3 regions of the Luteimonas salinilitoris genome follow, and region 2 is predicted to be linked to each of the others. Evidence: riboswitches for the same ligand, from Rfam matches in the RefSeq annotation. Region 2 holds a riboswitch; each other region holds the start of a gene.
What was found. Region 2 has a riboswitch for cobalamin ahead of metE (5-methyltetrahydropteroyltriglutamate--homocysteine S-methyltransferase). Riboswitches for the same ligand answer to the same signal wherever they lie in the genome.

Region 1: another riboswitch for cobalamin. It lies ahead of AB5T46_RS11145 (ribonucleoside-diphosphate reductase subunit alpha); the one in region 2 lies ahead of metE (5-methyltetrahydropteroyltriglutamate--homocysteine S-methyltransferase).
Region 3: another riboswitch for cobalamin. It lies ahead of btuB (TonB-dependent vitamin B12 receptor); the one in region 2 lies ahead of metE (5-methyltetrahydropteroyltriglutamate--homocysteine S-methyltransferase).

Annotation. Positions count from the first base shown of each region.
Region 1 is NZ_JBFWIB010000006.1:43,437-48,272, reverse strand. Features, by position in the region: gene AB5T46_RS11150 (four helix bundle protein) at 164-514, shown strand; gene AB5T46_RS11145 (ribonucleoside-diphosphate reductase subunit alpha) at 601-3,003, opposite strand; cobalamin riboswitch at 3,237-3,544, opposite strand; gene AB5T46_RS11140 (DUF3037 domain-containing protein) at 3,699-4,112, opposite strand; gene AB5T46_RS11135 (HipA family kinase) at 4,093-4,836, opposite strand, start outside.
Region 2 is NZ_JBFWIB010000008.1:3,783-8,618, forward strand. Features, by position in the region: gene AB5T46_RS12715 (transposase) at 1-369, opposite strand, end outside; gene AB5T46_RS12720 (CPBP family intramembrane glutamic endopeptidase) at 514-972, shown strand; gene AB5T46_RS12725 (aminoglycoside phosphotransferase family protein) at 1,008-1,184, opposite strand; cobalamin riboswitch at 1,288-1,589, shown strand; gene metE (5-methyltetrahydropteroyltriglutamate--homocysteine S-methyltransferase) at 1,807-4,116, shown strand; gene AB5T46_RS12735 (NADPH-dependent F420 reductase) at 4,310-4,836, opposite strand, start outside.
Region 3 is NZ_JBFWIB010000005.1:39,713-44,548, forward strand. Features, by position in the region: gene AB5T46_RS09980 (efflux RND transporter permease subunit) at 1-218, shown strand, start outside; gene bioD (dethiobiotin synthase) at 341-1,018, opposite strand; gene AB5T46_RS09990 (GAF domain-containing protein) at 1,249-1,731, shown strand; gene AB5T46_RS09995 (TfoX/Sxy family protein) at 1,728-2,090, shown strand; cobalamin riboswitch at 2,419-2,665, shown strand; gene btuB (TonB-dependent vitamin B12 receptor) at 2,825-4,672, shown strand; gene AB5T46_RS10005 (sensor histidine kinase) at 4,654-4,836, opposite strand, start outside.

The DNA.
Region 1 (4,836 bases), on a different contig from region 2:
GCAGGGTCAGTTCGAAGCCGGGATCGAGAAGGCGAGGAACGAGTGGAGAGGAACGAGGAACGAGAGGAGGAGCATGGGTGTCGGCTGACGGGGACATGGGAAGTTTCCTGACAAAAGGGGAAGGCGTGCCTGGTTAACCTGATCGGGGTGGAAGGAGACCGGGATGCACTATCGCGATGCCGTGATCTGGGAGAAGTCCATGCAGTTGGCGGAAACTGCATGCAGGGAAGCGGCGGGGCTGCCGCGGGAAGAGCGATTCGGCATGCGCGCCCAGATCACCCGGGCCGCAGTCTCTGTTCCGAGCAACATTGCCGAAGGCTGGAGCCGGGAATCGCGGAAGGAGAAGGCTCAGTTCATGGCGATTGCGCACGGATCCTTGGCTGAACTTCATACACAGCTCCTGCTATGCGTACGAATCGGCTGGCTGGAGGACGACGACATGAGACCGGCGTTTGCGTTGATCGATGAAATCAGCCGCATGCTGACGGTGCTGCGGCGACGAATGCGGAGCTAAGGCGAGGAACGAATGAAGAGAAACGAGGAACGAGTAAGAGCAAGTTGACTCCACTCGTTTCTCGTTCCTCGTTTTTCGTTCCTACTCTACTGACATGCCTCGCAACCCTCTGGATTCTCCAGTGAGCAGGCGACGGCTTCGGCTGGCGCGATACTGCCGATCGTCGCCTTGGCGATCCTGGTCGCCGGCCGCGAGCGCAGGTAGTAGGTGGTCTTGATGCCGCGCTTCCAGGCATGCATGTACATCGACGACAGTGCGCCGATCTTCGGGCTCTCCATGAACAGGTTGAGCGACTGGCTCTGGTCGATGAAGGCGCCACGCTCGGCGGCCATGTCGATCAGCGCGCGCATCGGCAGTTCCCAGGCGGTGCGGTAGATCGCGCGCAGCACTTCCGGGATCTCGGCCACGCCCTGGATCGAGCCCTCGGCGCGCTTGATCGCTTCGCGCATCTCCGGCGTCCACAGGCCCAGCTTCTTCAGCTCCTCGACCAGGTAGCGGTTGACCTGCAGGAAGTCGCCCGACAGCGTCTCGCGCTTGAACAGGTTGCTGACCTGCGGCTCGATGCACTCGTAGCAGCCGGCGATCGAGGCGATGGTGGCGGTCGGTGCGATCGCGATCAGCAGCGAGTTGCGCAGGCCGTGCTCGCGGATGCGCGCGCGCAGCGCCTCCCAGCGCTCGCCGTTCGCCGGCGTCGCGTTCCAGGCGTCGAACTGCAATGCGCCGTCGGCGGCGCGGGTGTCGGCGAACGACGGGTGGCGGCCGCGTTCGACGGCCAGCTCGCACGAAGTCTCCAGCGCGTGGAAGTAGATCTCCTCGGCGATGCGCGCCGAAAGCGCCCGCGCCTGTTCACTGTCGAACGGCAGCCGCAGCCGGAAGAACACGTCCTGCAGGCCCATGCAGCCCAGGCCGACCGGGCGCCAGCGCAGGTTGCCGCGGCGGGCGGACTCGATCGGGTAGAAGTTGAGGTCGATGACGCGGTCGAGCTGGCGCACCGCCAGGCGCACGGTCTCGGCCAGCCTGTCGAAATCGAACCGGCCATCGTCGTCGAAATGCCGGGCGAGGTTGATCGAGCCCAGGTTGCAGACCGCGGTCTCCTCGGCCGAGGTGATCTCGAGGATCTCGGTGCACAGGTTCGACAGGTGGATCACGTTGCCGGCCCTGGCGGTCTGATTGCCGGCGCGGTTGCAGGTGTCCTTGAAGGTCATCCAGCCGTTGCCGGTCTGCGCCAGGGTTCGCATCATCCGCGCGTACAGCTCGCGTGCCTTGACCGTGCGCACCGCCTTGCCCTGCTGCTCGGCCTGCACGTAGGCGCGCTCGAACGCTTGGCCGTACAGGTCGGTGAACTCCGGCACCACGCGCGGATCGAACAGCGACCACTCGGCGTCGGCCTCGACCCGCTGCATGAACAGGTCGGGGATCCAGTTGGCCAGGTTGAGGTTATGGGTGCGGCGCGCATCGTCGCCGGTGTTGTCGCGCAGCTCCAGGAACTCCTCGACGTCGGCGTGCCACGGCTCGAGGTACACGCAGGCCGCGCCCTTGCGCTTGCCGCCCTGGTTGACCGCCGACACCGAGGAGTCGAGCGTCTTCAGCCACGGCACGATGCCGTTGGAGTGGCCGTTGGTCGATTTGATCAGCGAACCGCGCGAACGCACCCGGGTGTAGCTCACGCCGATGCCGCCGCTGAACTTCGACAACTGGGCGATGTCGCCGTACTTCTGGTAGATCGACTCCAGCGTGTCCTGCGGCGAGTCGAGCAGGAAGCATGAGGACAGCTGCTCGTGAGTGGTGCCGGAATTGAACAGTGTCGGCGAACTCGGCAGGTAGTCCAGCTGCCCCATCCGCCGATAGAGCGCCAACGCCTCGGGCACGTCCTCGCTCAGCGCGCAGGCGATGCGCATGAAGAACTGCTGCGGGGTCTCGATCACCTTGCGTGCATGCGGATGGCGCAGCAGGTAGCGGTCGTACAGGGTGCGCAGGCCGAAGTAGTCGAAGCCCATGTCCAGCGCCGGGTCGATGGCGTCGTTGAGCTTGCGCGCATTGGTCTGCACGAAGTCGAGCAGGCGGTCGTTGATCAGGCCGAGCTCATGGCCGCGCATCACCGACTGCGAGAAGGCGTGGATCTCCTGCCCCATCACCTCCTTGCCGATCACGTTGGCCAGCAGGCGCGCGGCCAGGCGGCTGTACTCGGGCTCCTCGGCGGTCAGCAGCGCCGCGGTGCGGATCGACAGCTCGTCGAGCTCGCGGGTGCTGGCGCCGTCGTAGAGGCCGGAGATGGTGCGCGTGGCCACGCGCATCGGGTCGATCGCATGCAGGCCCTCGCAGCAGCGCTGCACGGCACGCACGATCTTGTTGAGGTCGACCGGCTCGCGGCTGCCGTTGCGCTTGGTCACGTGCATGGCGGTGGCGGTGGGCGGCGGGGTCAGCAGGAAAGAAGGATCCTGCTGCGCGGCGGCCCGATCGGCGGTAACGACGGCGTCGCTCTGGTTCATTTCGGTGTTCTCCATGCGGGACGCACAGCCGCCTGACCCGCGCAGGCGGCGGAGGACACGGGCGCGCGACGGCGATGACGTCGTCGCGGCCTCGCCCCCTCGGGCGAGCGGTCTCGTCGCAGGATGGGAAAGCGGCGTCGCAGCGGTCGCGACCGCATCCGGTGACGGACGGTCGCGCGTCTGCTTCGCCAGCCATCTCCCCCCGGAGATTCCGCAGCCGGCACCGCGCGTCGTGCTTCGCGCGGCTGTCGGCAGGTCTTCGGACTCATGGGCGTGGAGCGAGGAACGAGTGAAGAGGAACGAGGAACGAGTAAAGGCCAAGACGACCCGCTTTCAGCTGTTACTCGTTCCTCGTTCCTCTCTACTCGTTCCTGCTCTGTTCCTAGCCCGCCGCTTCCCGAGGCCGTGCCTCAGTGCTGTGTGGCGGGGTCGTTCCCAATTACCGCTGCGGGGCAGTGCCGGACTGGCCCGAAGGCGTCACCGGCTTCCCGTTTTCATCCGGCGGGTAGCGACCGCCGGAACCGACGACCACAAGATAGTGGGGGCGCCATGTTCCGTCAACACCAAATGTGGTGCACATCGTGCAGCCGCATCAGCTGCCGGCGTGTCCACGCGGGTGCGCCGCCGAAGCGCGCGCGGGTTCGGTCCGCAGCCAGCCAATCGCTCGCCCATGCGCATCGCGCCGCGAATCCGCTTCAGCGCCCGTTGCCGTCCGCCGGTGCGGGCGGCAGCACCATGCGCTGCATCAGGTGTCGAAGGGTGCTGGCGGGATCGGCGGCGCATTGGCCGGTGTGTACGGGCGACATCTGGATGACGGCGCTGCGCCGGGCGGTCAGCGAGTGGAAGCGCGCGCGCGGCGGCAGCTGTCCGATCGGGCCGCTGTCCGGGCCGCCGCGACAGACCGCCACGATCGCGTCGAGGTGGCGGCGCAGGGCGTCGACGTCGATGGTCGGGTCCAGCGTGCGCAACCGTGCCGGTTCGAGCGCGACAGCGGCGTCGAGGAAGCCGAGTGCGGGGCAGGACAGCAGCACGCCGACGTTGACGAACTCCTCGCGCTCGACCCGCGGCACGGCGCGGATCACCGCATAGTCATACAGATGCGCGTGCACGCAGGGCCTCCTCCACGAAGACGTGCCGCGCCTGCAGGCGCCGGCACAGGTGCTCGATGTAGCCGTCGCGACGCGATTGCGCCGTCGCCGCCTCCGCGGTCTCGTCCAGCCAGTCGTCCGGCACCAGGTCGACCGCTCGCCGGATCAGCGTCTCGTCCAGTGCCGCCGTCATGCGTGCGTCGGCCGCCTCCAGCGAGTCCGCGAAAGGCAGCAGCACGTGGTCGGCGATCATCCGGAACGGGCTGGCGGCGGCCTTCTCCGCATTGTCCCAGTCGTGGTGGAAGTACAGCGCGGCGCCATGGTCGATCAGCATCAGCCGGCGATGCCAGATCATCAGGTTCGGATTGCGCGCGGTGCGGTCGACGTTGCTGACATAGGCGTCGAACCAGACGATGGCCGAGGCGAGATCGCTGTCGGGCCGGTCGGCGACGGGGTCGAAGGCGATCGCGCCGGGCAGGTAGTCCAGGCCGAGGTTGAGCCCGGCGCTGGCGCGGATCAGCGCCTGGATCTCCGGATCGCCCTCGGTCCGGGCGAGCTCCGGATCCAGCGTGATCTTCACTATTTCAGGGACCGGAAGCCCGAGCGCGCGCGCGAGTTCGCCGGCGATCAGTTCCGCCACCAGCGCCCTGGGGCCCTGGCCGGCGCCACGGAACTTGAGCACGTACATGCCCTCGTCGTCGGCCTCGATCACCGCGGGCAGCGAGCCGCCCTCGCGCAGCGGCGT
Region 2 (4,836 bases):
GAGTTCGATGTATCGATAGCAGGCGATCACGTAGCTTTCGCTGTCCACCAGGCAGGCCTTGTAGCGGCCTTCCCACAGCGTCCCGCTGCGCCCGTGCCGGGCGTTGAACAGGCCGACGTACTGGCGCCCCAGCCGCTGCATCATCCGGCCGATGCTGCCTCTTAAAGGAGGCGTCGCCAAGAGATGGACGTGGTTGTCCATCAGGACATATGCGTGCAGGCGTACGCCGGTGGACAGCAGGGCGTCGCCCAGCAAGGTCAGGTAGCGAAGGCGGTCGCTGTCGTCGAGGAAACAGGGCAGGCGATTGTTACCGCGTGGCACGATGTGCTGCGGCACCCCGGGCAGATCGAACCGTGGAAATCGGGCCATCGGCAGATCGTGGGCCGGGACCGGCGCGTGCGACATCATCATCTGCCGCCGCGCCGCGTCGGGCGCAACCGCACCCCGGTGTCGGAAAAGCTAACCTGACCCCGTTTTGCCCACCGGCTTCCGCTGCCGGTGTGGGGCCTGTTCGTGCTGCGCTCGATCCTGTTCACACTGCTGGTCGTGGCGGTCGGAGAGGAGGCGGGGTGGCGCGGCTGGATGCTGCCGGAGCTGCAGAAACGCATGAGTCCGCTGGCGAGCACGGTGCTGATCGGGATCGTGTGGGGGCTCTGGCACTACCCGCTGTTCGTCAACGGCCAGTATCCCGAAGATCCGCAGATGGTGTTCGCCAAAGTGGGCGTGTGCGTGCTGCTCGGCATCCTGTTCACCTGGCTCTACAACCGCAGCGGCGGGAATCTGCTCCTGGCGGTGGTCCTGCACACGGCATTGAACAACACGGTACGCGTGGTTCCGTTCACCGAGTACGCCGGACTCGGCATGATGGCGCTGCTGTTGGTGCTGGTGATCGTCGATCGGATGTGGCGTCGGCGCGGGCCGGCCTCGACCGGGAGCAACCCGGCGGAACCCTCGGACATCGAACCTTCCTGAACTCCTGATTTCTACAAAAAGGGCGTTTATTCTTCCTATACTCCCGCCCGCCACGACATCAGCAGCCCGCCGAGCTTCTCTTCGGCTTCGTGCGCGATCTTCAGCATCGCCGGCTCGCCGCGGCGGCGCACGGGCATCAGCGAACGGCTGTGGGTGATGAAGGCCGCGCCGTCGGGCGTCAGGCCCCAGCGGCTCAAAAATTCCTCGAACATGCCGGACAGGCCATCCGACGCCTCAGCCGCAGTCGCAGCCGCAGTCGCAGTCGCAGTCGCAGTCGCAGTCGCGCAGAAGGCTTGACGGCGCCGGCCGGCGGGCGTAATTTGCCCTTGCCGAAGGTTTTCATCTCTTCATCCAGATGAAAAGATGAAATTAAAAGGGAAGCTGGTGCGGATCTTCCGATCCAATTCCGGCGCTGCCCCGCAGCGGTGTGTGGAAACGAACGCTGTCGTCCTCCAAGACGCCGGCGATTAGGCGAGCCCAGCTGTTGCAGGAGCGGCTTTAGCCGCGAGCTTTTCCGGTTGCGACGACCGACAAAGCGCTCGCGGCTAAAGCCGCTCCCACAAAAAAGCCAAGCTCAAGTCCACGAGCCCGAAACCTGCCCCGGCCGGAGCGCGAAAGCGCGTTCCGCCTGACCTGGAACTTCCGCAGGGAAGTGGCCGGAGCCGATGCCGTGCCTTGCGCGCGGCGTTTTCTCCTGCGCCTTCCTCACGCAGTTCCGGCTCGCCCGCGGGGGCGAAGGTCGCTGGCGTGGCGGGCGGTTCGCATTCGCGTGCGGACGAACGGCGCGCGGTTCCTTCGTTCCTCAAACGCCAACGCATCGAGGAAACGCAAAAAATGAGCATCGTCACCAACCTGGGCTTTCCGCGCATCGGCGCCAAACGCGAGCTGAAACGAGCGCTGGAAGCCTACTGGCGCGGAGAGTCAGGTGCCGAACAGCTGCAAGCCGTCGCACGCGAGTTGCGCCATCGCCACTGGCAACTGCAGAAAGCCGCCGGCGCCGACATCGTGCCCTGCAACGATTTTTCCCTGTACGACCACGTGCTGGACACCGCGTTCTGGCTGGACGCGATTCCAGATGCATACCGCAAACTCGCCGACCGCGATCCGCTGGCCGGCTATTTCGCGCTGGCGCGCGGCGCGCAGAAGGACGGCATCGATCTGCGCGCGCTGGAAATGACCAAATGGTTCGACACCAACTATCATTACCTGGTGCCGGAGCTGCATGCCAGGCAAAGCTTCCGACTGCGCGGCGACAAGCCAGTTGTCGAGTTCCTCGAAGCCAAGGCGCTGGGTTACGACGCGCGGCCGGTGCTGCTGGGGCCGGTGAGCTTCCTGCTGCTGTCCAAGGCCACCGACGGCAGCGACCGGCTGGCGTTGCTCGACCGGCTGCTGCCGGTGTATGCGGAGCTGCTCGCCAAGCTGAAGGCTGCGGGCGCTGACTGGGCGCAGATCGACGAGCCCTGCCTGGTCCTGGACCAGGACAACGACGACCATGCCGCTTATCGCAAAGCATACGATGCGCTCGCCGGCGCCGATCGCCCCAAGCTGCTGCTGACGACCTATTTCGGCGCGCTCGGCGACAATCTCGCGCTGGTGGCCTCGCTGCCGGTCGACGGCCTGCACGTCGACCTGGTGCGCGCTCCCGAACAGCTCGAGGCGGTACTCGACGCGCTGCAACCGGCACAGGTGTTGTCGCTGGGCCTGGTCGACGGCCGCAACGTCTGGCGCACGGACCTGGATCGTGCGCTGGCGTTGGCGCAGTTCGCGCGGGCGCGCATCGGCAGCGAACGCCTGCAGACCGCGCCTTCGTGCTGGTTGCTGCATGTGCCGATCGATGTGACGTTGGAGACGGCGCTGCCCCCCGACCTGCATGCCTGGTTGGCGTTCGCGCGACAGAAGGTGGAAGAGCTGCGCGTTCTGGCCGATGCGCTCAACGGCCTGGTGTCGACGCGCTCGACGTTGGAAGTGGCGCGCGATCGCCTGGACACGCGCCGCCGATCGAAGAAAGTGCATCGTCCTGAAGTCGCCGCACGCCTCGCCGGTCTCGACGCCGCTGCCACGAAACGCACTTCCGCTTACGAACAGCGCCGCGACACGCAGCAGCTACGCCTCGGCCTGCCGCCGTTCCCGACCACCACTATCGGTTCATTCCCGCAGACGCATGAGGTGCGCGAGGCGCGCGCGCGCAACAAGTCCGGGCGCTTGTCCGATGCCGACTACGATCGATTCATCGCCGTAGAAACCGAGAAGTGCGTGCGCTTCCAGGAACAGATCGGAATCGACGTGCTGGTGCACGGCGAGTTCGAGCGCAACGACATGGTCGAATACTTCGGTGAGCAACTCGACGGCTTCGCCTTCACCAGGCTGGGCTGGGTGCAGAGCTATGGCTCGCGCTGCGTCAAGCCGCCGATCATCTTCGGCGACGTGCAGCGACCCGCGCCGATGACGGTGCGCTGGTCGCAATACGCGCAGTCGCTCACCGACCGGCCGATGAAAGGCATGCTGACCGGGCCGGTGACGGTGTTGCAGTGGTCGTTCGTGCGCGACGACCAGCCGCGCGCGGCCACCTGCCGGCAGATCGCGCTGGCCTTGCGCGACGAGGTGCGCGACCTGGAGGCCGCCGGCATCGGCGTGATCCAGATCGACGAGCCGGCGCTGCGCGAAGGCCTGCCGCTGCGGCGCGCCGATTGGCGGACGTATCTGGACTGGGCCGTCGAATGTTTCCGCATCAGCGCCGCGGGCGTGGCCGACGGCACGCAGATCCATACCCACATGTGCTACTCGGAGTTCAACGACATCATCGATTCGGTGGCGGCGATGGATGCCGACGTGATCTCGATAGAGACGTCGCGGTCGCGCATGGAGTTGCTGGATGCGTTCGTGAAGTTCCGTTACCCGAGCGGTATCGGCCCGGGCGTGTACGATATCCACTCGCCGCGCGTTCCCGATGTCGCGGAGATGGTCGGTTTGCTGGAGAAGGCGCGGGAAGTGCTGCAGTCCGAGCAGATCTGGGTGAACCCGGATTGCGGGTTGAAGACGCGCGGCTGGCCGGAGACGCAGGCGGCGCTGGTGGCGATGGTGAGTGCGGCACGGGCGATGCGGAGTTGGAACAGGCGGGATGCGGCTTTTCCTCCCTGCTCGTGAGGGAGGATGCCCGAAGGGCAGGAGAGGGGCGCGAGCGGAGCGATGCGCGCTTTTGCTAACGAATGCAGGCGTCCATCCGATTCCTCCCCGGCGATCCTTCATCGCCGCCGCGATGCATCGGAGTTTGGCTACTCGCTCGTGAGAACTAAGCCTCGCTCATGTTCTTCTCTCCTGAACTTAGATTTTTTTAGGCTTAAAGTGGATTCAACGAACGGTTCATTGCGATGACATCGGCATGGGCATCGGCATGGGTCGGCTGGTTGGCATAGAGCCTGCCATATCCCTCTCTCCACTCCTTGTCGCGTATCTTCTCCGCCCTACCCTTGACCGCCGCCCTGATCCCTTCCCGCGTCTTTGCCGCACCGTAGTCGCAGCAGTAAGCGGGCGTTGAAGGCTGCTGCCGCCACGATTCCTCCAGCGAACCGCCATCGACCGGATCGAACCCCATTTCATTCACCAGCCCCATCACGATCCGTTTGGCGCGAGCGTCATCGCCCGCCACGGGTATAGCCAGCCGATCCGGCAAGCCTTCGGGCTTCCCCAGTTCGGAGAGGGCGTGGAAAAGGATGCTGTTGAACGCCTTGAGAATGGGGTGGCCAAGCTGCCGGGATAGCCAGACGCTTTCCGGCATACCGGCATCGATCTCCGGAATACGCGGATCGCGCACGTCGGGATAATAGTTCCCCGTATCGATGATCGCCACGCCTTCCGCAGCCCGGT
Region 3 (4,836 bases), on a different contig from region 2:
TGTTCCCGCTGCTGATCGCCAAGGGCCCCGGCGCGGCGTCGCGCTTCGCGATCGGCATGACCATCGCCTCGGGCATGACCATCGGCACCGCGTTCACCCTGTTCGTGCTGCCGGCGTTCTACCTGTACCTGGCACGCGACCACAGCCACGACCGCGCACAGGCGGCCAGCGACGACGACGGCGAACGCCTGCCGCCGCCGGAACCGCAGCACGGCTGAAAGAGCGAGGAACGAGGAGTGAGGAACGAGTAGGAGCGGTGCACCGCCTTCTCTCGTTTCTCGCTCCTCTCCACTCGTTTCTGGTCTTTCGATCGTTGCGTGTCAGCGATGCGCCGCCGCTCCTACGGGGGCGGCCAGGTCAATACGCGGGCGGCAGCGGCGGCATCGGGTGGCTGCATGTGTGGCAGCACGCCGAGACACGGCGCCGGCAAGGCGTCGCGCAACAACTGTGCGTAGGCGCCGTCGCGATCGAAGGCCGGCTCGATCTTGCTACCGATCCACCCCGCCAGGCGGCAGCCGTCGGCTGCGATCGCGCGCGCACTCAGCCGCGCATGGCTCAGGCAGCCCAGCCGCAGGCCGACCACCAGCACGACTTCCAGCTGCAGCGCGTGCACCAGCTGTGATTGCTCGAAACCGTCGGCGAACGGCGCCAGCCAGCCACCGACACCCTCGACCACCACCCGATCGGCGGTCGCAGCCAGGCGCGCATGGGCGGCGAGCAACGGCTCCGGCGCGATCGTAATGTCCGCCTCGCGCGCGGCCAGCTGCGGCGCGGTCGCCGCCGGCAGCGGGTACGGGTTGACGTCGGCATAGGGCGGACACGGATCGCTGGCCGCCCGCAACGCGACCGCATCCTCGTTGCGCCACCCCCCGGCCGTGCGTTCGCATCCGCTGGCCACCGGCTTCATGCCGACCGCGCGCAGCCCACGCGCACGCAGGGCGTACAGCAGCGCGGCGCTCACCAGGGTCTTGCCGACGCCGGTATCGGTGCCGGTGACATAGAGGCTGCGCGCGCTCATGCCGGCGCTCCGCCTTGCTTCCCTCTTTGAAAAAGGGGGATTGAGAGGGGCGAAAGCCGCCGCTTGCAAGCCGCTCTTCGACGCCACACCTCCAAAGCGGGAAAGCGCGCGGCGGCAGGAGCGCGTGTCCGGCGAACGCGCGTCGAGCGGCGAAGCACCACGGAAGGTTCAGGGGCGAACGGCATCAGTGGCTCCTCCGGCGGCCGGGCCGCTGTTGCTACACTGCGCGGATGTTCGCACCCCAGCGCCTCGACGGCGACAAGCCGGAGCAGTACGCACAGTTGACCGCGCAGGCCCGTGCGCTGCTGGCCGGCGAGCACGACCGGATCGCCAACGCCGCCAACCTGTCGGCGTTGGTGTTCCACGCGCTGCCGGACCTCAACTGGGCGGGCTTCTATTTCTTCGACGGCACCGAGCTGGTGGTCGGCCCGTTCCAGGGGCAGCCCGCCTGCGTGCGCATTCCGCTGGACAAGGGCGTGTGCGGCGCCGCGGCGCGCACCCGCAGCACGCAGCGGATCGACGATGTGCACGCTTATCCGGGCCACATCGCCTGCGACGCTGCCTCGCGTTCGGAACTGGTGGTGCCGCTGTACGAGGGCGACACCCTGATCGGCGTGTTCGACCTCGACAGCCCGCGGACGGCGCGCTTCGATGCCGACGACCAGGCCGGACTGGAAACCATCGCCCGGATCTGGTTGGAGTCGCTGCGATGACCGCACCCAAGATGCGCAACATCGGTCCGAAGTCCGCCGCCTGGCTGCGCCAGGTGGGACTGCGCACGCGCGAGGACCTGGAGGCGGCCGGCCCGGTCGACGCCTACATGCGCGTGCGCCGCGCCGGTTTCCGCCCCAGCCTCAACCTGCTCTACGCACTCGAGGGCGCGCTGCTCGACTGCCATTGGCAGGAGGTGCCCGAGGCCCGCCGCCAGCAGCTGGTCGAGGCCGCCGAGGCCGCGATCGCCGACCTGCCGCCGCCGCGCGGCCGCCCCGCGGCGGGGCCGGTGACGACCACCGTCCATCAGGAAGACGCTCCGGCCCCACCTGATTTTCCGGCGACCGACGACGACGATTGAGACGCCTCGGCCATGACTCATGGCCGATCACGCCCGATGTTGCCTCCCGTGTGCGTGCTCGCGGCGCTGCGTTTCCGAAGGCGGCGGGCACGCAACGTGTGTGTTCGTAGAAGCGCGCCATGCGCGCGATGCCGCGCCAGGCAGCCTTCTCCGTTGCGGCGAGACGAAGCCCGTCGCCATGGGCGGTGCCAATCAATCGCCAAGCCCGTCACGATGGACCTCATCTTCGGCTTGGGGTGCGGGCTATTCACTGACACCGCCCGTGGCGACGGGGCTGGCTTCGTCGCAGCGGAAAGGATTGCCTGGCGCGGCACCGCCCCGCATCGCGTACAATCGGCCCGCTTCAGGTGACCCGACGGCAGCCGCCGCCGGGTTGAAACGGGAAGCCGGTGACGCCCTCGCGGCCAGTCCGGCGCTGCCCCCGCAACGGTAAGCGAGTCAGGCGTCGCAATCGCCACTGTGCCGGTTCCGGATTCCGGAACGCATGCATGGGAAGGCGCGATCGCCGGAACCGGCAAGCATTTGCCGCCGGTTCGCCCGCAAGCCCGGAGACCGGCCTGAAGCAGGGGAACCTTCCCCTGACCGGTTGCCGATGCGGAGGGCGTCGTGGCAGCGATGCCGACGCCTGCCGTCCGCTTCCGCCGCCTCCCTTCTCCTCGCGCAGCTCCACCGGGCCCGCGCGTCGCCGCGCGTGCCTTCACCGCTACCGCGTGCGTGGGTGCGCGCGATGGAGAATGTACATGCAGTACCGGATCCTCACCCTGGCCCTCGCGGCCGCGCTCGCGCCGCTGCCGGCGCTCGCCGCCCCCGCGGCCACCGACCTCGACGAGGTCATCGTCACCGCCACCCGCACGAAGATCGCGCTGGCCGACAGCCTGGTACCGGCGCAGGTGATCGACCGCGCCGAGATCGAGCGCAGCCAGGCCGTCTCCCTGCCCGACCTGCTGCGCGGCCGCGCCGGCATCAACCTGGTCAACAGCGGCGGTGCCGGCAAGCAGAGTTCGCTGTTCATGCGCGGCGCCGGCTCCAACCAGGTGCTGGTGCTGATCGACGGCGTGCGCATCGGCTCGGCCACCGCCGGCCTGCCGGCGCTGCAGGACATCCCGGTGGCGCAGATCGACCGCATCGAGATCGTGCGCGGGCCGCACTCGAGCCTGTACGGCGCCGACGCGATCGGCGGCGTGATCCAGATCTTCACCCGCCGCGACAGCGGTCCGCCACGGCCGCGCTTCCACGCCGGTATCGGCAGCCACGGCCTGCGCGAAGCCGGCGCCGGCATCGGTGGCGGCAGCGAACGCGCCTGGTTCGGCGCCGATGTCGCCTACCAGCGCACCGACGGCATCGATGCCTGCCGCGGCACGCTGGCGGGTTTCGGCGCCGGCTGCTTCGCCGAGGAGCCCGACCGCGACGGCTACCGCAACCTCTCGGCCAGCCTTCGTGGCGGCGTCACGTTCTCCGATGCGTGGACGCTGGACGGAGTGGCGCTGCGCGCCGAAGGCGACAATCACTACGACGGCACCTGGGCCAACCATTCCGAGACCGTGCAGCAGGTGATCGGCGCCAAGCTCCGCTTCGAGCCGTCGGACACGCTGGCGCTGCAGGCCGGCCTCGGCCGCAGCGAGGACCGCACCGACGACTACCTCGACGGCGACTTCGTCGCCCATCTGCGCACCCGCCGCGAGCAGGCCTCGCTGCAGGCCGACATCACCCTGGCCGCGGAGCAGGTGCTGAGCGTCGGCGCCGACTGGCTCGACGACCGTATTGCCGGCAGCACCGAATACGACCTCGCCAGCCGCGACAACATCGGCGTGTTCGCCCTCTGGCAGGGCGACTTCGGCGCGCAGCAGTGGCAGGCCAGCGTGCGCAACGACGACAACGAGCAGTTCGGCAGCCACGCCACCGGCAGCCTCGCCTGGGGCCTGGCCTTCGGCCCGGACCTGCGGCTGACCGCCAGCTACGCCACCGGCTTCCGCGCGCCGAGCTTCAACGATCTGTATTTCCCGTTCTCGGGCAATCCGGATCTCGATCCGGAGCAGTCGGACAACCTCAACCTCGGTATCGCCCAGGCCCGCGCCGGCTGGAGCTGGTCGCTCGACCTGTACCAGAACCGCGTCGACGACCTGATCAACTACGACGCCACGATCTTCCGGCCGGTGAACGTCGACGAGGCGCGCCTGCGCGGCGCGGAGCTGACCTTCGCCACCGCGCTGGCGGGCTGGGACGTGTCGGCGCAGCTGAGCCACGTCGATCCGCGCAACCGCAGCGACGGCGCCAACCATGGACGCCTTTTGGCACGGCGCGCGCGCAACACCGGCCGCATCGACCTGGACCGCGCATTCGGCGCATTCCGCTTCGGCATGACGCTCAACGGCGCCGGACATCGCTTTGACGATGCCGCCAACACCACGCGCCTGGGCGGCCACGCCACCACGGACCTGCGCTTCGAGTACGCGTTCCATCCGGACTGGACGCTGCAGGCGCGCGCGAGCAACGTCTTCGATCGCGCGTACGAGACCGTCGCCTGGTACAACCAGCCGGGCCGCGAGTACGGCCTGACCCTGCGCTATGTGCCGGCGCGCTGAGCCGATCCGAGGTCGAGCCGGGCCGTGGTTCCCTTCCCCGGCAGCGAGCGGATCTCGAGCGTCCAGTCGAGGTGGGTGCATAGCCGCGCGATGAGGTCCAGGCCGATTCCCCCGCCCTCGCGGCTGCCGCCGCGCGCCGCCCGGGCGTAGATCGTGCTGATCTC